Regions from separate parts of the Microbacterium mcarthurae genome, predicted to be linked through region 1. Evidence: predicted binding sites of a transcription regulator. Region 1 holds the regulator's gene; each other region holds the start of a gene.
The links. Region 1 encodes HrcA, which represses chaperone genes, less so after heat shock. Its sites were predicted from a motif close to TTNGCACTCGNNNNNNNCGAGTGCNAA; they were not measured.

Region 2: groL (chaperonin GroEL) is a predicted target of HrcA. The motif match lies at 3,498-3,524, and genes of this name have one in related genera.
Region 3: P5G46_RS05110 (Hsp20/alpha crystallin family protein) is a predicted target of HrcA. The motif match lies at 6,106-6,132, and genes of this name have one in related genera.

What each region holds. Positions count from the first base shown of each region.
Region 1 covers NZ_JAROCE010000001.1:309,105-316,947, reverse strand. Annotated here, with positions in the region: gene rpsT (30S ribosomal protein S20) at 1-237, opposite strand, end outside; gene P5G46_RS01530 (alpha/beta fold hydrolase) at 356-1,078, opposite strand; gene lepA (translation elongation factor 4) at 1,158-3,002, shown strand; gene P5G46_RS01520 (DUF1990 domain-containing protein) at 3,048-3,692, shown strand; gene hemW (radical SAM family heme chaperone HemW) at 3,692-4,909, shown strand; gene hrcA (heat-inducible transcriptional repressor HrcA) at 4,991-6,031, shown strand; gene dnaJ (molecular chaperone DnaJ) at 6,083-7,204, shown strand; gene P5G46_RS01500 (16S rRNA (uracil(1498)-N(3))-methyltransferase) at 7,207-7,843, shown strand, end outside.
Region 2 covers NZ_JAROCE010000001.1:875,318-883,160, forward strand. Annotated here, with positions in the region: gene P5G46_RS04285 (sensor histidine kinase) at 25-1,776, shown strand; gene groL (chaperonin GroEL) at 1,840-3,459, opposite strand; gene P5G46_RS04295 (cold-shock protein) at 3,631-3,834, opposite strand; gene P5G46_RS04300 (LytR C-terminal domain-containing protein) at 3,966-4,550, opposite strand; gene P5G46_RS04305 (DUF3263 domain-containing protein) at 4,586-4,840, opposite strand; gene P5G46_RS04310 (DUF2332 domain-containing protein) at 4,850-5,842, opposite strand; gene msrB (peptide-methionine (R)-S-oxide reductase MsrB) at 5,916-6,323, shown strand; gene P5G46_RS04320 (nitroreductase family protein) at 6,320-6,889, shown strand; gene P5G46_RS04325 (DMT family transporter) at 6,912-7,843, opposite strand, start outside.
Region 3 covers NZ_JAROCE010000001.1:1,052,354-1,060,196, reverse strand. Annotated here, with positions in the region: gene P5G46_RS05145 (NAD(P)/FAD-dependent oxidoreductase) at 1-1,150, opposite strand, end outside; gene P5G46_RS05140 (DUF7882 family protein) at 1,218-1,544, opposite strand; gene P5G46_RS05135 (helix-turn-helix transcriptional regulator) at 1,650-2,579, opposite strand; gene P5G46_RS05130 (sugar ABC transporter ATPase) at 2,823-3,185, shown strand; gene P5G46_RS05125 (glycosyltransferase family 2 protein) at 3,193-4,203, opposite strand; gene P5G46_RS05120 (CDGSH iron-sulfur domain-containing protein) at 4,203-4,400, opposite strand; gene P5G46_RS05115 (iron-containing redox enzyme family protein) at 4,400-5,464, opposite strand; gene P5G46_RS05110 (Hsp20/alpha crystallin family protein) at 5,568-6,020, opposite strand; gene P5G46_RS05105 (manganese catalase) at 6,265-7,146, shown strand; gene P5G46_RS05100 (DUF2231 domain-containing protein) at 7,164-7,709, shown strand; gene P5G46_RS05095 (SDR family NAD(P)-dependent oxidoreductase) at 7,748-7,843, opposite strand, start outside.

The DNA.
Region 1 (7,843 bases):
GATGGCCGACTTGCGGTTCGCGGCCTGGTTCTGGTGGATGACACCCTTGCTCACGGCCTTGTCGAGCTTCTTGCCGGCGAGGACGAGCGCCTTCTCGGCGGCTTCCTTGTCACCGGCGAGGACGGCCTCGCGCGTGCGGCGCACGTGCGTCTTGAGCTCGCTCTTGACGGCCTTGTTGCGCTCGCGCGCCTTCTCGTTGGTCTTGTTGCGCTTGATCTGCGACTTGATGTTCGCCACGTCGACGGTCTTTCGTTTGAGTGAGTGTTGGAAGTGCCGGGCGAGCGGTAGAGGGACGCTGCACCGGCGGTCGTGGAGGTCGGGAAAAACCCCACACGCAAGCCAAGCGTCGAGTCTATCAGGTCGAGGCCTCGACCGTGGTGAGCGCCACGTCCAGCACGGCGTTGAACACGCGCGGCCGCATCGCCGTCACGAGGTGCGTCGTGCGCGGAACGACGATGAGCTCCGCGTCGCGCGCCACCGACAGGAACAGCTTCTCGTTGACCCGCAGCTGGTCCCACTGCCCGTTCACGAACCACAGCGGCACGTCGATGCGCCGGAGCGCCGCGAGCAGATCGAGCACGGAGAGGCTGCGCAGGGCCGTGTCCTGCACGTCGAACGCGTACCCGCCGGCGCCGAAGTCCTCCCGCGTCTCCGGCGGCAGCGTGCGTTCGAGCACGTAGTTGGTCACGCGCATCCCCCGGTCGGGGAAGGCGTCCAGCCGCCGGGCGAAGAAGCGGTAGGCGGCGAGCCCGACCCCGCGGGGGATGGACGTGCAGGATGCCGCGACGAAGGCCGCGACCGGTGGCTTCTCCTCGCTGCCGACGTACTCGATCGACAGCAGTCCCCCCATCGAGTGCCCCACCAGCAGCACGGGGCCCCGCAAGGCGGCTTCCCGGACGGCGCGATCGATCGTCGCGAACGCCTCATCGAGCGTGAAGGTCTCGCCGCGGCGGGTTCCGTGGCCGGGCAGGTCCACCGCGGTCACCGGGTTGCCGCGACCGCGCAGGTGCTCCACCTGCGCTCGCCACATGCTCGCCGACGTGCGGATGCCGTGCACGAGCACGACCTGGACCGTCATGGCATCCAGCGTACGAAAGCTCCGGATGCCGGGACCCCGGCGCGGCGAAGTGGGCGCGCGCCCGTAGAATCGACGGAACATGTCACCGCGCGCCCTGAAGCCCCTCGAGCCGTCCGCCACCCCGCCGGCGCAGATCCGCAACTTCTGCATCATCGCCCACATCGACCACGGCAAGTCGACGTTGGCCGACCGCATGCTGCAGATCACCGGCGTGGTCGCCGACCGTGACATGCGCGCGCAGTACCTCGACCGTATGGACATCGAGCGCGAGCGCGGCATCACGATCAAGTCGCAGGCCGTGCGCATGCCGTGGGCGGCCTCGGGCGAGACGTTCGCGCTCAACATGATCGACACGCCCGGTCACGTCGACTTCACGTACGAGGTCAGCCGTTCCCTCGCCGCATGCGAGGGCGCCATCCTGCTCGTCGACGCGGCGCAGGGCATCGAGGCCCAGACGCTGGCGAACCTGTACCTTGCGCTCGAGAACGATCTGCAGATCATCCCGGTGCTGAACAAGATCGACCTGCCCGCGGCCGACCCCGACAAGTACGCGGCCGAGCTCGCCGGTCTCATCGGCGGGAAGCCCGAAGACGTGCTGCGCGTGAGCGGCAAGACGGGCATGGGCGTCGAAGCCCTGCTCGACCGCATCGTCGAGCAGATCCCCGCGCCCGTCGGACAGGCCGACGCGCCGGCGCGCGCCATGATCTTCGACTCGGTGTACGACGCCTACCGCGGCGTGGTGACCTACGTCCGCATGGTCGACGGTGCGCTCTCGCCGCGCGAGCGCATCCAGATGATGTCGACTACCGCGACGCACGAGCTGCTCGAGATCGGTGTGTCGAGCCCCGAACCCGTGCCGACCAAGGGTCTCGGCGTCGGCGAGGTCGGCTACCTCATCACCGGCGTGAAGGACGTGCGGCAGTCCAAGGTCGGCGACACGATCACGAACCACCGCAAGCCCGCGAGCGAGGCCCTGGCGGGGTACACCGACCCGAAGCCGATGGTCTTCTCGGGCATCTACCCGATCGACGGCAGCGACTACGCCGAGCTGCGCGAAGCGCTCGACAAGCTGAAGCTCTCGGATGCCTCGCTGCAGTACGAGCCCGAGACCTCGGTGGCGCTGGGCTTCGGCTTCCGCTGCGGGTTCCTCGGCCTGCTGCACCTCGAGATCATCACCGAGCGCCTGTCGCGCGAGTTCGGTCTCGACCTCATCACCACCGCGCCGTCGGTGACCTACGAGGTCACGACCGACACCGGTGAGACCGTCTCGGTCACTAACCCGAGCGAATACCCCGACGGCCGGGTCGCCGAAGTGTCCGAGCCCATCGTCAAGGTCGGCATCCTGCTTCCGAAGGATTACGTCGGCACCGTCATGGAGCTGTGCCAGTCGCGCCGCGGCACGCTGCTCGGCATGGACTACCTCAGCGAAGATCGGGTCGAACTGCGCTACAACATGCCGCTCGGCGAGATCGTGTTCGACTTCTTCGACCACCTCAAGAGCCGCACGCAGGGGTACGCGAGCCTCGACTACGAACCGGCCGGTCAGCAGACCGCCGACCTGGTGAAGGTCGACATCCTGCTCCAGGGCGAGAAGGTGGATGCCTTCAGCTCGATTGTCCACCGCGAGAAGGCGTACAGCTACGGCACGATGATGACCGAGCGACTGCGCAAGCTCATCCCGCGTCAGCAGTTCGAGGTTCCCATCCAGGCGGCGATCGGCGCGCGGATCATCGCGCGCGAGAACATCCGCGCGATCCGCAAGGACGTCCTGGCCAAGTGCTACGGCGGTGACATCACGCGTAAGCGCAAGCTCCTCGAGAAGCAGAAAGAGGGCAAGAAGCGCATGAAGATGGTCGGCCGCGTCGAGGTGCCGCAGGAGGCGTTCATCGCCGCCCTGTCCGGCGACGTCGAGGGCAAGAAGTAACCACGCCCACCGTCCTCTCATCCTCGACCTAGGAGACTGAAGATCATGCGCCGGCAGAACTTCACCGACGACACGGTCGACTACGCCGCGGTCGGCGCCACCCAGGCGCACGACCTCATGCAGTACCCGCCCGAGCACTCGCTTCCCGCCGAGGACTCCTGGCGCATCGGCAGCGGCGAGGAGCGCTTCACGGCGGCGAGCGAACTGCTGCTGTCGTGGGCGCCGTTGCGGTCGGAAGAACTGAGCATCACGGACGTGCGGCCGGCCACCGACGGCGGGTACTCCGGTGTGGCGTTCGACGCCGAGGGCGCCCCGATCGCACCGAGCCGCGTCGAGTCCGAGCAGCGCTTCGCCACCGACGGCACACCGTTCGTCAGCCCCGGCACGAGCGTGCGGCTGCACGGCAAGGTCGACGGCCATCGCGCGGACGCCCATCTGCGGGTCATCTCGGTGTTCGAGGAGCCGCGGCGGGTGGGATACATCCTCGGCACGGTCGGTCACTCGATCGTGAGCGGCGAGGAGCTCTTCGCTCTCGAATGGCGCGACAACGATGAGGTCTGGTTCGTCGTCCGCGCCTTCGACCGCCCGACCGCGCCGTCGTACCGCGTGTTCGCCAGTCGCGTTCGCCGGCGCCGACGCGCTCTGTTCCAGCGGTATCTGCGCGCGATCTCGCCGCTGTACACGTCCTGATGGGCGGGCCACTTCCGCTCGGCGACCCGGCCCCGCCCGACGGGCGGCTGCCCGACGATCTCCCGCTCGACCCGACGGCCGACTTCGGCGTGTACCTGCACGTGCCGTTCTGCCGAGTCCGCTGCGGCTACTGCGACTTCAACACGTACACCTCGAGCGAGTTGCGGGGTGCGCGACAGGAGGACTTCGCCGACACGCTCGCCGCCGAGGTGCGCCTGGCGAGCGGGGTCATGGATGCCGCGGGCACCCGGCGCGCGGCATCCACGGTGTTCTTCGGCGGAGGCACCCCGACGCTGCTGCCTCCGGGCGACCTCGCGCGCATGCTCGACGCGGTGCGCGGGGAGTTCGGGATCGCCGAGGGAGCCGAGGTCACCGTGGAGGCGAACCCCGACACCGTCGACGACCGTGTCGCCGAGACTCTGGCGGAGGCCGGCGTCACGCGGCTGTCGATCGGCATGCAGTCCGCGCAGCCGCACGTGCTCGCCGTGCTCGACCGCACCCACGATCCGCGCAACGTGGCCACCGCGGTGGCCGCTGCGCGCCGGGCGGGGCTCGACGTCTCGCTCGACCTCATCTACGGCGCCCCGGGGGAGTCGCTCGACGACTGGCGCGCCTCGCTCGAGACGGCGACCGCCCTGCGGCCCGACCACGTCTCCGCCTACGCGCTCATCGTCGAGGACGGCACGAAGCTCGCGCGCCAGATCCGCTCGGGGAGCGTGGCGATGCCGGACGACGACCTGCAGGCCGACATGTACGAGCTGGCCGACGACCTGCTGAGCGGCGCGGGGTACGACTGGTACGAAGTGTCGAACTGGGCCACGGACACGGCGCACCGGTCCCGGCACAACCTCGCCTACTGGCGGGGGACGGACTGGTGGGGATTCGGTCCCGGAGCACACAGCCACGTCGCCGGACTCCGGTGGTGGAACGTGAAGCACCCGGCCGCCTACGCGCAGCGGCTGGCGGCGGGGGAGTCGCCCGCCGCCGCGCGGGAGCGACCCGACGACACCGCCCGGCGTCTGGAGTCCGTGCTGTTGCGCAGCCGCATTCGCGAAGGCCTGCCGGTGTCGGAGCTCCTCGGCGAGGGCCGCAAGGCCGTGGCCTCTCTTATCGCGGATGGACTCGTCGAAGGACCGGATGCCGTCCGCGGGCGCATCGTGCTGACGCGTCGGGGCCGGTTGCTCGCCGATGCCGTCGTGCGGGCACTCACGGTCTGAGCGCCGTTCCGGCTCCGTTTCGGGCGCGTGCCCTAGAATTGGCACTCAGGTGATCGGAGTGCCAGAAGGAGGGAGCCGGCCATGGTGTCCGAACGCGGCTTGCAGGTGCTCCGCGCGATCGTGCAGGACTACGTCGACACGCGTGAGCCCGTCGGCAGCAAGGCGATCGTCGAGCGGCACGCTTTCGGTGTCTCGGCGGCGACCATCCGCAACGACATGGCCCAGCTGGAGGACGAAGACCTCATTGTCGCGCCGCACACGTCGTCCGGACGCGTTCCCACCGACAAGGGGTACCGCGTTTTCGTCGACCACCTCGCCGAGCTCCGTCCTCTGTCGACCGCGCAGCGCAGCGCGATCACGTCGTTCCTCGACGAAGCCGGCGACCTCGACGACCTCCTCGCCCGTACCGTCCGCGCGCTCACGCAGCTGACCGGCCAGGTCGCGATCGTCCAGTACCCCTCCTTCTCCCGCGCGAACCTCTCGCACGTCGAACTCGTCGCCCTCGGTGGCCCGCGCGTGCTCGTCATCCTCGTCACCGACACCGGCCGGGTCTCCCAGCGCATCGCGCTCGTCCCGGCCGAGCCGACCGAGAGTGACATCGTCCAGCTCCGGGCCCGTGTCGGAGCCCTCCTGGTGGGGCGCAGCGTCGCCGACTGCGCGCAGACCGTCGCCTCCGCGACGAGCGAACCCCCGCGGCCGGGCATGGTGCTCGATGCGATCGCGGACGCGGTGCTCCGCGTCGTCGGCGAAGAACTCGAGGAGTTCCGCCAGGACCGTCTGGTCATGGCCGGCGCTGCCACGCTCGCCAAGCGCGAATCCGATTTCCGCGGCAGCATCTACCCGCTGCTGGAGGCCATCGAGGAGCAAGTGACGCTCCTGCGCCTCATGAGCGAGATGGTCGCCGACGAGCAGGGCCTCTCGGCCAGCATCGGCCGCGAGAACGAGCCCTTCGGTCTGGTCGAGGCATCCGTCCTCGCGAGCCGGTACGACGGCACGGCCGGCGGAGCCCGCGTGGGTCTGCTCGGTCCGACCCGCATGGACTATTCCTCCAACCTCGCGGCGGTCCGCGCCGTCGCGCATTACCTGACCCGGATGCTCGAAGACGACGACAGCGCTCGTTGACGAACACCCCACGCAGAGATCGACCCCGCGCGAGCGGGCAGGAAGGCGATTGTGGCTGACCACTACGAGGTCCTCGGCGTCGCACGCGACGCCAGCGCCGACGACATCAAGAAGGCGTACCGTCGGCTCGCCCGTGAGCTGCACCCAGATGTGAACCCGGGCGAGGATGCATCCGAGCGATTCAAGCTCGTCACCCACGCGTACGACGTGCTCAGCGACCCCGAGCAGCGCCGTCGCTACGACATGGGCGGTGACCAGAACCCGTTCGGCGGCGGGGGCGCCGCCGGGTTCGGCGGGTTCAGCGACATCTTCGAGACGTTCTTCGGCGGTGCGCAGGGCGGCGGCGCACGCGGACCGCGTCCCCGCTCGCGGCGCGAGCGCGGCCAGGACGCCCTCGTGCGGGTGACCCTGAGCCTCGGCGACGTCGTCTTCGGCGTCCACCGCGACCTGGAGGTCGACACGGCGGTGCTATGCGAGACGTGCCAGGGCGCGTGCACGCAGCCCGGGACGACCGAGGTCACGTGCGACATCTGCCACGGCTCGGGTCACGTCCAGCGCACCGTTCGCAGCCTCCTCGGCAACGTCGTGACGAGCCAGCCCTGCAGCGTCTGCCAGGGGCACGGCACGACCATCCCCTACCCCTGCGGGACGTGCCAGGGTCAGGGACGGGTGCGCGCACGCCGGACGGTGTCGGTCGACATCCCCGCCGGTGTCGAGACCGGTCTACGACTGCAGCTCCCCGGCTCCGGCGAGGTCGGTCCCGCCGGCGGACCCAACGGCGACCTGTACCTCGAAATCACGGTGGAGTCGCACGATTCGTTCAGCCGCGAGGGCGACGACCTGCTCGCCACCCTCGAGGTATCGATGCCGGATGCCATCCTCGGCACGACCACCACCATCGAGTCGCTCGACGGCAGCGTCGACCTGGAGGTGCGACCGGGGGTGCAGTCCGGTGACGTACTCACCATCAAGGGACGCGGGATCACGCCGTTGCGCGGCAGCCAGCGCGGCGACCTCAAGGTCGGTGTCCACGTGGTCACGCCGACCCGTCTCGACCACAAGGAGCGCGCGCTGATCGAGGAGTTCGCCAAGCGCACGAAGGCCCCGAGGCCGCGCCTCTCCGAGCACCAGCAGGGCCTGTTCTCCAAGTTCCGCGACCGTTTCCGGCACTGACCGTGGCTCTGCACTTCGTCACGGAGAACGCGACCGCGGCTGTCGCGGGCGATGTCGTGGTGCTCACCGGCCCCGAGGCGCATCACGCCGCGGCGGTACGGCGCGTTCGCGTCGACGAGGCGGTGACGCTCGGTGACGGGCGTGGCGTGTGGCTCGAGGGACGCACGAGCGCGGTGGCGCCGAAAGAGGTCTCGGTGCTCGTGACGGGCCGCGCCGAGGTTCCGGCGCCGGCCCCGCGCATCGTGCTCGTGCAGGCACTGGCGAAGGGCGATCGCGACGAGCTCGCCGTGCAGGCGGCGACCGAGCTGGGCGTCGACGTGATCGTGCCCTGGCAGGCCGCGCGCAGCGTGTCGCGGTGGGATGCCAAGGCCGAGAAAGGCTTGGCCCGTTGGCGGACGATCGTGCGCGAGGCGGCGAAGCAAGCGCACCGCCCCTGGATCCCCGAGGTCGAGGGCGTCGCGCGCCTGGCCGAGGTGGTCGCGCGCGCGGGTGACTCTCGCGTGCTCGTACTCGAGCCGTCGGCCGCCGAGAGGCTGACGGAGGTGGCATCCGTCCCCTCCGATGAGCGCGATGTCGTGCTCGTCGTCGGCCCCGAGGGCGGTATCGCCCCCGAGGAGCTCGACGCGCTGCGGCACGCGG
Region 2 (7,843 bases), 570 kb from region 1:
CGTCGACTCAGCCTCCGCACGAAGGTGACCGGCGTCACGGTCACGCTTCTGGCCGTGGGGCTCGTGGCGGCGGGCGTCGGCACTCTCATCTTCCTGCGCACGACCCTCATCAACAACCTCGACGAGCAACTCGGACAGCAGGCGGCGGGCAACATCGCCAACAGCGTCTTCGTCACCGAGGATGTCGACGGGCAGTTGTCGTTCGCGCAGGTCGACAACGCCCCGCAGATCGGCTCGATGGTCGTCGTCTACGGGCCCGACGGCCAGCGGGTCGCCTTCTACAACGGCACCACGATGAGGACGGTTCCCGAGCTTCCGGAGACCTTCTCGGTCGAGCAGACCTACAGTCAGGTCGACCGCCGCATCGAGCTGGACGACCCTGTCTCGGGGCAGAAGTTCTTGGCGCGCGTCGGGCTGCTCCAGGTTCCGGGCTACAACGGCATCTACACCCAGATGATCATCCAGCCGCTGGCACCCACCGACCGGATCGTGGCGGCGTACGTCGGCATCTACGGCTTCGTGGCCCTGCTCATCCTCATCGCCAGCGCGCTGCTGACGCGCGCGTTGGTCACGTTGACGTTCCGCAGTCTCGGTCAGGTCGAGACGACGGCGATGGACATCGCGGCGGGCGACTTCAGCCAGCGCTTGACCGACATCGTCCCCGACACGGAGGTGGGCCGGCTCAAGGCGGCCATCAACGCGATGCTCGCCCGTATCGACGGCGCCCTCCATCAACGGGATGCCACGGTGCGGCAGATGCGCCGCTTCATCGGCGACGCGAGCCATGAGCTGCGCACACCGCTGGTCACCATGCGCGGGTATGCCGAGCTGTACCGGATGGGAGCGATCCGCTCCGATGACGACGTCGCCCAGGCGATGGAGCGCATCGAGAAGGAAGCCATCCGCATGGGCGCGTTGGTGGAGGACCTTCTCGCCCTCGCCCGCCTCGACGAGCGGCGAGACGTGGCGATCACGGCGCTGGATCTGCGCCCGATCGCGAGGGATGCCGCGCTCGACCTCCGCGTCACGTCCCCGCAGCGCGAGGTCACGGTCGACGACACCACGAGCCGCGCGGCCATCGTGCTGCCGGTGATGACGCTCGAACAGGACCCCGCCGCCGACGACGCCTCCTCGGGGCCCCATCGGCGACGAAGCGCCCCGACGACCTCGGCGATGGCGATCGCGGGCGCGACGTTGTCGCGGCTGCGACGGAGGCGGGAGACGGCGGCCGAGGCCACCCCCGGCGAGACCGAGAACGCACCCAAAGCCCCGCCGGAGACGACGACGGGCCCCCGACGGATCCCCAGCCTCGCCCCGATCGTCCTGGGCGATGAGAACCGGGTCCGTCAGGTCGTGGCGAATCTGCTCGGCAACGCCCGCCGATTCACCCCGGACGACTCCCCCATCGGCTTGCGGGTGGGCGTGGACGTCGAGAGCGACATGGGGTGGATCGAAGTGATCGACCACGGAGAAGGAGTGCCGGAGCAGATCCGGGAGCAGATCTTCCAGCGCTTCTGGCGAGCGGACACCTCGCGGACGCGCGAGACGGGCGGTTCCGGCCTGGGCCTGTCGATCGTGGCATCCATCGTGGACGCGTTGCACGGCACCGTCGATGTGCGCGACACCCCGGGCGGCGGAGCGACCTTCCGCGTGTCTCTTCCTCTCGCCGAGCGTCGGGATGCCAGCGAGCACGCGCTCATCGCCACGCAGCCGCTCGAACGCCTCCCCGACGATGTGCGCCTCGGCGACACCCCGCCGGAGCCGCGGAACTCCTGACGGCGCGAACGAAGAACGCCCCCTCCCGAAGGAGGGGGCGTTCTTCTCATGCCTGAGCGTGGATCAGAAGTCCATGCCACCGGTCGGGTCGGCGGGCGCAGCCGCGGCCTTCTCGGGCTTGTCGGCGACGACGGCCTCGGTCGTGAGGAACAGGCCCGCGATCGACGCGGCGTTCTGCAGCGCGGAGCGCGTCACCTTGGCGGGGTCGATGATGCCCTGCGCGAACAGGTCACCGTACTCACCCGTCGCGGCGTTGAGGCCGTGGCCGACCTCGAGCTCGGCGACCTTGTTGGCGACGACGCCCGGCTCGAGACCGGCGTTGAGGGCGATCTGCTTGAGCGGAGCCTCGATGGCGACCTTGACGATGTTCGCGCCGGTGGCCTCGTCGCCCGTGAGCTCGAGGTTCGCAAACGCCGTCTTGCCGGCCTGGATGAGGGCCACGCCACCACCGGCGACGACACCCTCTTCGACGGCCGCCTTCGCGTTGCGGACGGCGTCTTCGATGCGGTGCTTGCGCTCCTTGAGCTCGACCTCGGTGGCCGCGCCCGCCTTGATGACGGCCACGCCGCCGGCGAGCTTGGCGAGACGCTCCTGGAGCTTCTCGCGGTCGTAGTCGCTGTCGGTGTTCTCGATCTCGCGGCGGATCTGGGTCACGCGACCCTCGATCTGAGCGGAGTCGCCCGCACCCTCGACGATGGTGGTCTCGTCCTTGGTGATGATGACCTTGCGCGCGCGGCCGAGGAGGTCGACCGTGGCGTTCTCGAGCTTGAGGCCCACCTCTTCGGTGATGACCTGGCCGCCGGTGAGGATCGCGATGTCCTGCAGCTGCGCCTTGCGACGGTCACCGAAGCCGGGCGCCTTGACAGCGGCCGACTTGAAGATGCCGCGGATCTTGTTGAGCACGAGCGTCGCGAGAGCCTCGCCCTCGACGTCCTCGGCGATGATGAGGAGCTCCTTGCCCTCCTGGATCACCTTGTCGACGATGGGCAGAAGGTCCTTGATGTTCGAGATCTTCTGGTTCGCGATCAGGATGTAGGGGTCTTCGAAGACCGCTTCCTGGCGCTCGGGGTCGGTGACGAAGTAGGGGTTGATGTAGCCCTTGTCGAAGCGCATACCCTCGGTGAGCTCGAGCTCGGTGCCGAAGGTGTTGGACTCCTCGACGGTGACCACGCCCTCCTTGCCGACCTTGTCGATCGCCTCGGCGATGAGCTCGCCGATGGCCGAGTCAGCGGCGGAGATCGACGCGGTCGCGGCGATCTGCTCCTTCGACTCGACCTCCTTGGCGGAGGCGAGCAGCTCGTCGGTGACGGCCTTGACGGCCTTCTCGATGCCCTTCTTGAGCGAGATCGGGTCGGCACCGGCCGCGACGTTGCGCAGACCCTCGCGCACGAGCGCCTGAGCCAGGACGGTCGCGGTGGTCGTTCCGTCACCGGCGACGTCGTCGGTCTTCTTCGCGACCTCCTTGACCAGCTCGGCGCCGATCTTCTCGTACGGGTCGTCGAGCTCGATCTCCTTGGCGATCGAGACACCGTCGTTCGTGATCGTGGGGGCGCCCCACTTCTTCTCGAGCACGACGTTGCGACCGCGGGGGCCCAGGGTCACCTTGACGGCGTCGGCCAGGGTGTTGAGGCCGCGCTCGAGACCGCGCCGGGCCTCTTCGTCGAAAGCGATGATCTTTGCCATAAGTGTGTCGTCCCTCCCGGACGGGTGGCTACCAGTCTTTAGCACTCGACAAAAGCGAGTGCTAACTCATTCTGGCACTCGACCCTGGGGAGTGCAAGCCGCCCGGTGCGGAGGGGGAACGACGACGCCGCGGCCCCGTGACGGGGACCGCGGCGTGCGTGAGCCGGAGGATCAGGCCATCAGACGAACCGATTCCGCCTGCGGTCCTTTCTGCCCGGAACCGACCGTGAACTCCACCGCCTGTCCCTCCTCAAGGACCCGGAACCCCGACATCTCGATGTTCGAGTAGTGGACGAAGACGTCCTGGCCGTCCGTCACGGTGATGAAGCCGTAACCCTTCTCGGCGTTGAACCATTTGACGGTGCCCTGCGTCATGCGAATCTCCTGTTGCTGAACGACGAGGTCATCGTAAGCACGCGAGCCCGCGCCGATCCGGCCCGGGAGAGCATTGTTGACACGGCGGCATCCAACTTTTTACCCCACGGAAACACGCGGCGCAGCGAGGCTCAGGGCGTGGGCTGACCCGCCGCGCGATCGAGACCGATGACGACGACGAGACGTTTCTCGGCGCTCTCGTCGTCAGCGGTGTCCGGATCGTCCGTCGGCTGCAGGAAGTCGCTCTCCGCGATGTCGGCACCACCGATCGCGTCGGCGAGACCGCGAGCGGCCTCGGCATCGTCCGCGGTGCGGTAGTACACGGTCGTCGTCGCGAAATCGGTCGTGTCCGAGTCACCGGTCTGAACGCTGTCGCCGGGCCAGCCCAGCTCGACGATGCGGTCGCGCAGGTTGCCGGCGAGCCCCTCATCCGCGGTGCCGTTGAGCACGACGACCGAGTACGACGTGTCGATGGCGGCCGGAGCGGTTTCGACCGCGGTGGGGGTCGGTGACGGATCAGACCCGAGCGAAATGCGACCGGACGCCACGAGCACACCGAAGATGCCCACGATGATGAGCACGACGGTAGCCAGTGCGGCCCAGAGGAAGATGATCCAGCCCCGCGAACGCGGACGTTCGGCCCGGTGGGCGCCGACACGGCCCGCTTCGACCGGCAGGTCGTCGAAGCGATCCCTAGGGAAGGTCGATCTGGCCATTGGACGATGCTATCGGGCGGCGTTCCGCGGCCCCGTCACCGCGTCGCCGTGCGGCCCAGGCGCGCGCGATGCTGCTGCGCCGCCTCGTCGCGCCGCCGACGCAGCCGCCGCACGAGCATCGGGTCATGCGCAAGGGCCTCCGGCTCGTCGAGAAGGCGTCCCAGCAGTTGGTAGTACCGTGCGGGCGCGAGGTCGAACTCGGCGCGGATCGCCTCCTCCTTCGCTCCGCCGTGGCGCCGCCACTCCGCCTCGAAGGCGAGGAATGCACGGTCACGGTCGGAGAGAGGCACGTCGCCACGCTACTGCGAGGGGGACGCCGATCCGGGATGCCACGCCACCCAGGCCCCGAGCGGGTCGACGCTGGCCAGCACGTCGCCGTCGAGAGCGAGGGCGAAGCCACCGGGCCGGAGGGTCGGCATCCCCTTCCACGCCTCGTGGAGGCCGGGGGCGTCCAGGGTCACCCACCGGCCGGCCGCGCGGGCGGCGGAGATGATCGCCCCGCGGTGCCGCCGCGGCACGTGGGCGAGAACCCCCGGTGTCGTCACGACAAGTGTCGCGTCGCGTGGCGCCTGTGCGGCGAGCGCCGGGAGAGCGCCGGCCCCGTCGCCGGCCACGAGAAGCGGAGGGTCGGCGGCGGCGATGTCGAGCGCGGCCTGGATGCGCTCACGACGCCCGTCCTCCCCCGGCCAGACCAGACCGGTGAGCCACGCCCGGTCCTCGGGGTCTCGGGCGTCGAGCGGCTGCAGGTCGATCCCCGCCCGCCACACGACCCGGGGCAGTCGTAGCGGCGGGTCGCCGTCCACCGCGCAGTCCAGGACGACCGGACTGCGGCCGCCGTCGGGGTCGAGGCGCGTCGTGTCCCCGTCCGCCGAGACGTAGCGATACGAGTAGCGGTCCGGGTAGAGGCACAGTCCGGCGCTCGCGCCGATCTCGAGGAGTGCGATCGGCCCGTCGATGAGCGACAGCGCCGGCAGCAGCGCCGCGCAACGCAGCGGCTCGTTCGTTTGGACGCTCCGGCGACCGCATTCGGCGACGATGGCGTCGGCGTGCGCCACGACCCAGTCCGCCCACGCGTCCCCGGTGTCGTCGGTCGCCCCGAGGAGTCGCATCACGGCGAAGACCAGCGGGGGCTGTCGATGCGTCTCCGGGATCGCCGCGACGACGCGTGCCACGGCCGGATCCTCGGCGACCCGACGCGCCCACTTCGCGTAGGTCTCGGAGCGACCGGGCGCCTCGTGGTCGGCGAAGCGGGTGTAGCGGTCGACGACGACGGTCACGGCATCCAGGTCCACCCCGGTGATTATGCCCGTGCGGGCGCGACGTCCCCTGAACGCGAGAGAATGGACGCGACGAAGGAGACCACTCATGACCTACGCCGTCGACAAGTCCGACGACCAGTGGCGGGCCGAGCTCAGCCCCGAGCAGTACGCAGTCCTGCGCCAGGCCGGGACCGAACGCGCCTGGACCGGTGAGCTGCTCGACGAGAGCCGTGCCGGCCTGTACGCCTGTGCCGCGTGCGGAGCCGAGCTCTTCCAGAGCGGCACGAAGTTCGACTCCCACTGCGGTTGGCCAAGCTTCTACGAGTCGGTGCGCCCCGAGGCCGTCGAACTGCTCGAAGACAACAGCCACGGCATGCAGCGCACCGAGGTCCGGTGCGCCAACTGCGGATCCCACCTGGGCCACGTGTTCCCCGATGGCTTCGGCACACCGACCGGCGACCGCTACTGCATGAACTCCCTCTCGCTGAGCTTCACTCCCGCCGACGAGGCATGAGCGCGCTGGAGGCCATGCGCGATCGGCGGTCGTGGTCCAAAGTCACCGACCTGGCCCCCACGGGGCCCGAGCTCGAGGCTTTCGTCGCGGCCGCCGGCCGTGTCGCAGACCACAAGTCGTTGCGCCCGTGGCGGCTCATCGAGATCCGCGGCGCCGACCGCGACGTGCTCGCGCGGGCGCTGAACAAGGCCGACGGCAAGAAGGGGCTGTCGTCGAAGCCCCGGCGTGCCCCGCTGATCATCGCCGTGGTCGCCGACCTGAGCTCGAAGAAGATCCCCGCGTGGGAGCAGGAGGCCGTGGCATCCGGGGTCGCCCACATGCTGAGCCTGGCGCTCGACGAGGCCGGGTTCGGCGTGTTCTGGCGCACCGACGACAACACCCGGAGCAAGGTCCTCGCCAAAGCCCATGGGCTGGGCAAGGGAGAGGTGCTCCTGGGGTGGCTGTACGTCGGCGGCAAGCCGGTGCGGTCACGTCCCACGCGGCGCAAGACCGTGGATGCCGCGAAGCACATCTCGCGAATGCCCGGCGGGAAGAAGCGCCGTAAGGTCGACGAGACCCGCCTCTGATCCCTCGTGGGCGTCCGCGGTCTCAGCCGCGGCGCCGACGTCGCCAGGGAACGGCGGCCACGACGACGCCGCCGATGGCCACCCCCGCTGCGACCAGAGCGACGGGCGTCGAAGGCGCCGCGGGTGCGGGCCAGACGGCGTCGAGCGCGACGGACGTGGTAAGAAGCCCCACCACCGAGCCGAGGCCCATCACCAGCACGCCCGTGTGCTGCACGATGACCGACGACAAGAAGATGTAGACGACGCCGAGCGTTCCCCCGAGATAGAGCCACGGATCGGTGGGGAGGGCCCGGGGCGGTCCGACGACGGCGATGTGCGTGAGCGCCGCGACGATGAGCACCGCGGTTCCGCCGGCGAAGTTGACGACTGTCGCCGCGAGCGGGCTCTGCACGCGCAGCCGCAGGCGTCCGTTCGTCCCCTGCTGCCACGCGACGCCCGCCCCGGCGATGACCGGGACGACCAGCATCCACACGGGAACGCCGCCCACCCGGTCCCCGGTCAGCGACACGCCCACCCCGGCGAGGGCGAGAAGTGCACCCACAACGCGGCGGAGCGTCACCGGGACGACGCCGGACGGGCCGTGACCGAATCGGTCGAGGAACAGTCCTCCGGTGGTCTGCCCGGCAACGAATCCCACGGTGAACAGAGCCACCCCGATCGTGGCGACCGCGAGTCCCTGGGAGGCCACCGTGAAAGCTCCGATCACGCCGCCCAGGAGCATCCACCCGGGGATCGACCGCTCCCGGATCGCCGCGGCCAGGCGCCGCACACCGGCCCGCCCGACGGGGAGCACGGCGGCGATGACGAGCACGACCACCAGACCCGAGCCGAACGAGATGGCCCCGGCCAGGACGCCGTCGCCGATCTCCGCCCCGAGCGAGCCGTTGATGCGCGCCTGCAGCGCCGTCAGCGCGCCGATCAGCACCGCCCCGAGAACCGCGATCCCGACCGATC
Region 3 (7,843 bases), 740 kb from region 1:
CGGCGATCCAGGTCGAGCGCCGCTCGCGCGAGAGGGAGCGCCAGAAGGGGATCGTCGGTCGCGGGCGACCCCACCGGTCGAACTCGGCGAAGACGACGGTCCCGCGTGAGACGGTGAAGGGGACGACGCTGTACCCGTCGTAGCGGGCGGTGGGCGCCTGACCGCGGAGCGCGGAGCGCAGGTTCTTCGTCAGCACCTTGGCTTGCGGACGAATCGCTCCTCCCGACGGGCGCGTCGCGACGCGGGCCGCATCGCCGAGCGACCAGATGTCCGCGTAGCGGCGATGCCGCAGGGTCTCGGGATCGACGTCGACGAAGCCGTGGGGGTCGTCGTCCGCGGACAGGCCGCTGCCCGCGATCCACTCGGGCGCCCGCTGTGGCGGTACGGCGTGGAGGACGTCATAGGAAAGGGTCTCCTCGTCATCGCCGTGGCCGATGGTGACGGTGCGGGCGTCGGCGTCCACGCTGCGCACTTCGCGGGAGTACCTCACCTCGACGCCGTACCGGTCGAGCACGCGGTGGAGCTCGCGGTCCACGTCGGGAACACCGAAGGGCACCGGGTCCGGCAGGACGAGCACTCTTCGGATGTCGTCGAGCACGCCCAGCGACCTCCACCAGTCGCACGCGAGGTAGAGGGGCTTCTGTGCGGCCGCGCCGCACGAGGCCGGCTCGGCGGGCTGCGTGAAGACCACCGTGCCGCGGCGCAGGTCGCGCAGCACCGCCGACGCCCGGGTGGCGAGATCGAGCGTGTAGTTCGACACGCTCTCGGGGCGGTCCATCGCCTCGGGGAGACCGGGCACCTGTTCCCAGGCCAACCGCAGACCGGCCGCGACGATCAGCTGGTCGTAGTCGAGGTGCCCGCCCGACACCAGGTGCACCCGTCGGGCCTCCGGATCAACCGTGAACGCCTCGTCACGCAGCCATCGCACGCCCGGTGGCGTGACGTCGCCCTGCGGGCGGACGGCGAGCGACGCGCGTGCGGTTCCTCCGGCGATGTGCGACTGCAGCGGCGCGTACACGTGCTGCGTGCGGGGTTCGACGACCGTGACGTGACCGAGCCGTGCGCGAGTGAGGCGCCCGGCGATCGAGAGTCCGGCGTTGCCGCCCCCGATCACCACGATGTGCGGGCCCGAGGTGGGCGAGTGCGGCATGCGGCATCCTTCCGTTTGTCTCAGCCAACCCCGCCCGCGCCGCACCGGCGACCGGGTTGACAGCGGCTCAGGCGAACGAGTCGGCGGATCCCGCATCCTCCGGCGGCTCGGGGACGACGTAGAGCCCGCTCGGGGAGTTCGCCATCGTCATGAGCGCTTCCAGCCAACTGCGGTTCAGCGCGGGCGGGCGTCCCCCGTGGAACTTGAACACGATGTTCGAGCGCGGGTGGATCCAGACCGAGGTGCGGCCCCCGCCGGTGCTGACATCGTCCTTCCACTGGAAGTAGAAGGGCTCCCCGCGGCGCAGCTTGTTGCCCACCACGATCTGCAGGTGAGCGAGAAGGCGATCCTCGAAGTCTGTACGAACGGTGCCCTCGTAAATGAACTTCCCCATGGCGCGGTCTCCTCGTCGGCGGTCTTCGTCACTGTGCCTCGCGTTCGCTCGCGGGGGCGACTTCGCAGACGCCGTGCGTCACGACGGCACCGAATGCGAAGAGAGTCAGAACATTCGTGCCGTCTGGCTCGGGTTCCGGCCGTACATGTCGCGGTAGAACTTCGCGAATCGTGACGGACTGGAAAAGCCCCACCGGCGGGCGACATCGCCGACGCTGTCGGTGCCGCTCACGAGGTCGCGATGAGCCGCGGTCAGGCGCACCGTTCGCAGGTGAGTGGACGGCGTCGTGCCCAAGGCTCGGCGGAAGGCGTGCTGAAGGCCGCGCGTGGAGATCCCCGCCGCTGTCGCGACGTCGTCGATGGTGATCGGTCGATGCGCGTGCGAATCGATGAAGGCGAGGGCCCGGCGCACCGTGCGCGGTGCGGCGGCCCGCTGGGTCGCGTGATCGACGGCTTCCCCGTAGGTGGTCGAGAAGACCGAGAGGGTGGACAGCAGCGCGTGACGCTCGAGTTCCGCCGCGACGAGCGGATGCTCGTGGCCGGCGACGAGGGCGGATGCCACGTACCCGAAGCTGCGTTCCCACTGCGACGCGAGCATCCGGTCGCGCGCGACCGAGTCGATCGTCCGCAGCACGAGACGGTCGTCGCCCGAGACGGCGCGAGCGACACGCTCGGCGGACGTGCGGTCGAACAGGAATGCCCGCACCTTGCCGGTGCCGCTCCAGCGGGCGCGCATCGGCCCGTCGCCGGTGAGCCAGGGCTGCCGCGGATCGATGTCGCGATCTTCCGCCCGCAAGCGGGCATCGAGGGCGGCGAGCTGGCAGGCCATGATCTGATCGTCCAGCTGCACCGACGAGCGGACGTCGGCCCGGAGGGAGTACTGGACGAGCGAGAACGTTCCGGAGTCGATCGACGACCAGTCGAAGCGCACCCGGTCGGGGTCGACGTGATCCAGACGTGCGCCCGGAACGAACTGCCGCCACACCGCTTCGACATCGTTCGCGCCCGTCGCGCGTACGGTGAGGACTTCCCCCATATGACCCTCCTCCACGGCCTCGACCGCCGTGGCATCCGGGATATCTTGCCTCCGGCTCGCGGGTCCAACGTGCGGTCGGACGCCGCGCGCCAGGGTTCGGCCTCAGAGCGAAAGCACGGGAGTACGGGGCGGGTCCAGGCGGTGTCAAGGGGGCGGGAACGCTGCGAGTACCGCCGTTGGATGGAGGAGTCGCCGACGCGGCGACCCGCGATACCGCATCGCGGACGACGAAAGGATTCCGCCATGAGCGACGCTTCGATCGACCCCGTCTCCTCGGACCCGACCGTTCCGCAGGCTCCGGATGCGGTGACCGGCGTGCAGCCCCTCCGCGACGGCGACACGTCCATCGAGCCGGACCCGTCGCTGGATCCGGCGCAAGCGGAGTGGGATGCCACGACCGCGCTCGACGAGGGTGCGGACCCCGCGGACCTTGATCCCGCCACGGCGACAGGAGCGGACCCGGCGGAGATCCCCGCCGACGACAGCGACATCCCCCTCGCGGATGTCCACCCCGAGTCCACGGGGACGGACTCGCAGGGGGAGGACCCCGGCGTCGTGGAGCTGGGCGAAGAAGGTCAGGGCGACCTCGCCCCCGAAGACCTCTGAGTGCGATCTAGCCGCCGTCCGCCGCGATCCCGCTCTTGACCGGCCCTGCGTTCCGGGACAGGCCGCCGGGGGAGTGGCGGCGGCGGAGGACGCGCAGCGGCGTCGCCGCGCGCGCGACACGCGTTCCGGCGTAACGCACCCCTCCCCGTACGCGCGCGCCGACGGCGATCCAGCTCGTCACCGACCGCTCGATCGCCCACACCGGCGCCCACAGGGCCGCGGAGGGGCGGAAGACGCCCCGACCGCCCGCGCGTCGGCGCCCGCCCTCCGCCGCGGCCACGACGCCGAGCGCGATCAGCAGAAGAACCCCGCGTCGGCGGCGCAGGGCCACGATGGTCGGGAGCAGGGTCAGCTCGAGGAGCAGACGAGGTGGCTGCGCGAGACTGTCGTACGCCTGCCGCACCCGTTGTCCGAGGAAGTGCGACAGCGTGGGCGGGCGCCGCACGACGAACACGTCACGGCGAAGCCGCACGACGCCCCCGGCGGCGCGGACGGTGCGTTCGAGCTCGAGGTTCTCGAACAAGCAATCGGGGTCGTACCCGCCCGTGCGTTCCAGCACGGAGCGCCGGATGCCGTACGTGCCCGAGTAATCGCGGTGGAAAGCGCGGTTGAGCAGCGTGCGGCCGGTGTCCCATCGCGCGTGCCAGGGCAGCGGATCGAACACGTTCTGCGGAGCGACCAGGTCCGCATCCGCGAGTGCCGACACCACGGCATCCAGGCCCGCCCGGTCGTAGCGGACGTCGTCGTCGGCGAGGACGATCCGCTCGTGCCGGGCCACGGCCACACCCGTCAGGACGCCGCGCACCTTGCCATTGGCGCCGTGCGCGAGGGCGGGGCGCACGTGTCGGACGAGTCCCGGAAAGGCGCGGGCATGGGCGGCGAAGAGCGGCGCGTCGGACCCGTCCACCACCGTGACGTCGATCCAGCCCGCCAGTTCGCCGAGGTAGTCCGTGAGGTCGCCGATCGCGTCGTCGTCGCTCCACCGAAGCGGCAGGACGTACTCCGCCGCGAGGCGCATCAGTCGTCCGTGCGGAATCCCGCGGCCTTGTGCGTCCCGTCGCAGAAGGGCTTGATCGTGGACAGGCCGCACCGGCACAGCGCGACCGTGCGACGGTTCTTGGGGATGGGCCGGTCCGCGGCGTCGCGGAGGTCGACCTCTCCGCGCACGAGGAACGGGCCGTCGGGATAGGCGGTGATGCGAGCCGGATCCGCCATCATCGACCCTCTTCGGGCCGCAGGGACGACTCCCCGCGCGACCACGCGTCGAGCAGATGACGGCCGACCCTGCCATCGACGTCGAGGCACGCGGCGGCGCCGAAGAGGATGTCGGGGAGCAGGTCGGGGCGATCCTCCGCGAGTGCGCCGGCCAGGTCGCGCGCGGCGATCTGCTCGTGCACCGCGTCGGCTTCGACGTGCTCGTCGAAGTACGCGCACACGTCATCGCCGAAACCGAGGCGCCGCAACCCTTCGGCGTAGAGGCGATTGGGGATCGACGACGTCATCTCGAACGCCGCGAGATGACCGACGATCGCCCCCAGCAGACGGCGATTGAGCCCGAACATCGACATCGTGTTGTGGGAGGCGAGGGTGACGGCGGGAACGTCGTCGATGTAGGCCCCGTAGGCGTCGGAGAGTCCGGCGCCGCGGACCGCGCGCGCGAACATTTCGGCGTGCACGCGCTCCGGATTGCCGCCGCCGTACTCGTCGGACTGGATCTCCACGAGCGCCGCCTTGGGGCGCCCCGTCAGCCGTGGGATGGCCCACGAATGGGGGTCGGCTTCGCGCAGGGTGTAGACCGTGCGATGCACGAGGAGCTCGTGCGCCTGGTCGAGGGTGGCTTTTTTCGCGAGGTAGCGCGAGAGGCTCGGGCCGGTGTCGGCGGCGGTCAGGGCGAAGAGGCAGCGGGCTACGGCGTCCGCCGTCGTCACCGGCGTCTCGGGGACGGCCACGCGATCGCGGAGTGTCGCTTCGAAGGCTCGCTCGATGACGCGACGGGTCGCGATGAGCGACGGGTCCCATTCGAGATCGGGCGCGAACGCGGGGATCGATCCGTAGGCCGAGGCGTAGAGCGCGAAGAGGGCGAGCTGCAGATCGTCGTCGGCGGCGACGTCGGGCGAGGCCTCCACAGCGGCGTCGGCGAGGGCGGTGTGGGCCGTCGGCGTGCCGCCGCACAGGTGCGGGAGGATCGCGGCGCTCACCGGGCCGCGAGGGGAGAAGGGCGGTGAATCGTCCGCCCCTTCCGCGTCGGAGAGAACGGGGGAGGAGGAGGTGACGGACACCCCCGCACTCTGGCGGCGAGGGGAGCGATCACCGAGACCCTTGACAACGACGCGCACGCGACGAGGGGGCCACCGGCGTCGGGTGCCCCCTCGTCGTTCGTGCTCACTGCTCGATCGGGTGCGGAGCGCTCTCGTGCGCGGCGATCACGTCGTCGGAGTCGTCGGTGGACACCGCGATACGGCGCGGCTTGGCCTTCTCGCTCACCGGAATCGTCACGGACAGCACGCCGTTGCGGTACGACGCGCTGATTCGATCCGTGTCGATCCCCTGACCGAGGTTCAGCTGGCGAACGAACGAGGCGGTCTCGCGCTCGCGCGTGATCCATTTCACGCCTTCCCCGGCGGCGAGCGTCCGCTCGGCCCGGATCGTGAGCAGCTGACCGTCGACATCGATGTCGACCGAGCCGGGATCCACGCCCGGGAGATCAGCGGAAAGCACGTAGTGATCGCCGTCGCGATAGAGGTCCATCGGCATGCGGCGGGGTCCTCCGCGTCGGGCGTCGAGGAGCGTCGACGCGAGGCGGTCGAGGTCGCGGAACGGGTCGTAAGCGGCCATGGTCGTTTCTCCTTTTCGATCGGTCCGGATGCCGGATCCGGAGGTGGTCGTAGGTTGAGTCTGTGTGACTCAACTTGGGATCAGATTAGCACTCTCGTGGGGAGAGTGCCAAGAGTTCGTCGCGCGATTGTGCTCCCGTCGGCCCGCCGCCGCAACCCCCGTGCCGGACCCCCGCGCGCCGCGGTGTCGTAGGCCCCGGATGCTGCGGCCCCTGGACGGCATCCGGAGACGACGAAGGAGAGCGATGTACTTCCACCGGCAAGAACTCCAGCACAAGGCCACCCCCGACAAGCCGGACGCGGTCTACGCGCGCAAGCTTCAGGAGGTGCTCGGCGGACAGTACGGCGAGATCTCCGTCGCGATGCAGTACCAGTTCCAGGCGTGGAACATGCACATGCCCGGCAAGTACCGCGACCTCGTGTTCGGGATCGGTGCGGAGGAGATGGGGCACGTCGAGATGCTCGCGATCATGATCGCGCAGCTGCTCGAGAAATCGCCGCTCGGCATCACCGAGGAAGCCGTGCAGGACGACCCCACGGTGGCCGCGGTGATCGGTGGCACCGACATCCAGCACGGCATCGTCGCGGGAGCGGGTGCGCGTCCGGTCGACTCCAACGGCAACCCGTGGCAGGGCAGCTTCATCACGGCCAGCGGCAACCTGCTCGCGGACTTCACCGCCAATGCCAACGCCGAGATGCAGGGGCGCGTGCAGGTCGCGCGTCTCTACCACCAGACCGACGACCACGGCGTCAAGGATCTGCTCGCCTTCCTCCTCGCCCGCGACACCATGCACCAGAACCAGTGGGCGGCTGCTGCGGCCGAGCTGCAGGAGGAGGGGTACGAGAGCCTCCCCGTGCCGAGCAATTTCCCGCTCGAGAAGGAGGATCGGGACGTGTCGTACCAGTACATCAACTTCTCCGACGGGGCTGCGGCCGCCGAGGGGCGCTGGGCGTCGGGACCGACGCCCGACGGAAAGGGCGAGTTCACCTACCTCGCGTCTCCCGAACCCGGCGTGCCGATGCCGCCGCCCACGCACCCCGATGTGCGGTTCTACGGCACCACCGAGCTCCCCAACACCGTGGAGAAGCTCGCCGGCCGCGCGCAGGACGCGCTGCACAAGGAATGAGCGGGGCGGATGCCGCGGTGCCGGGGCCCTCGATGGCCGCGGCACCGCGCAGCGGAGCGAGCTTCCCCGCGATGCGGGCCGCGAAGGTGCCGCGCACGATCGTGGCAGGACCGTACGGACACCCCTTCCACCCGGTGGCCGTGACGATTCCGATCGGCGCGTGGTCGTCGAGCCTCGTGTTCGACCTGCTCGGTGTCGCCGCCGATGACCCGCGGTCCTTTGCGACGGGGTCGCGGTGGCTCATCGCGATCGGATTGGGCGGGGCGGTGGGAGCCTCGGTGCTCGGCCTTCTGGACTTGTCCCGCATTCCGAAGGGCACACCCGCGCATCGGACGGCCCTGGTGCACCTGACCCTGAACGTCACCGCGATGGTGCTGTTCTCGATCGGCCTGTTCGTGCGCATGCTCGATCTCGGTCGCGTTCCGGGCGTGGCGCTGGCGCTCAGTCTGATCGCCGCCGCCGGACTGTCCGTCTCGGGGTGGCTCGGCGGCAAGCTGTCGTACCGCTGGGGCGTGCGCGTCGCCGACGAGAACACCCAGCGCGAGGGCTTCGAGACGTCCTGAGCTGACGTAACCCCGGGTGCCCTGGCATCCGGGGTTCGTCAGCGCGGGCGGCGGACGGGAACCCGGGGCCAGCTGCCACTCACCGCGCCCGGGTCATGCTGTGGCGCGAGCACCGCGCCCGGAGTCGGGGCGGC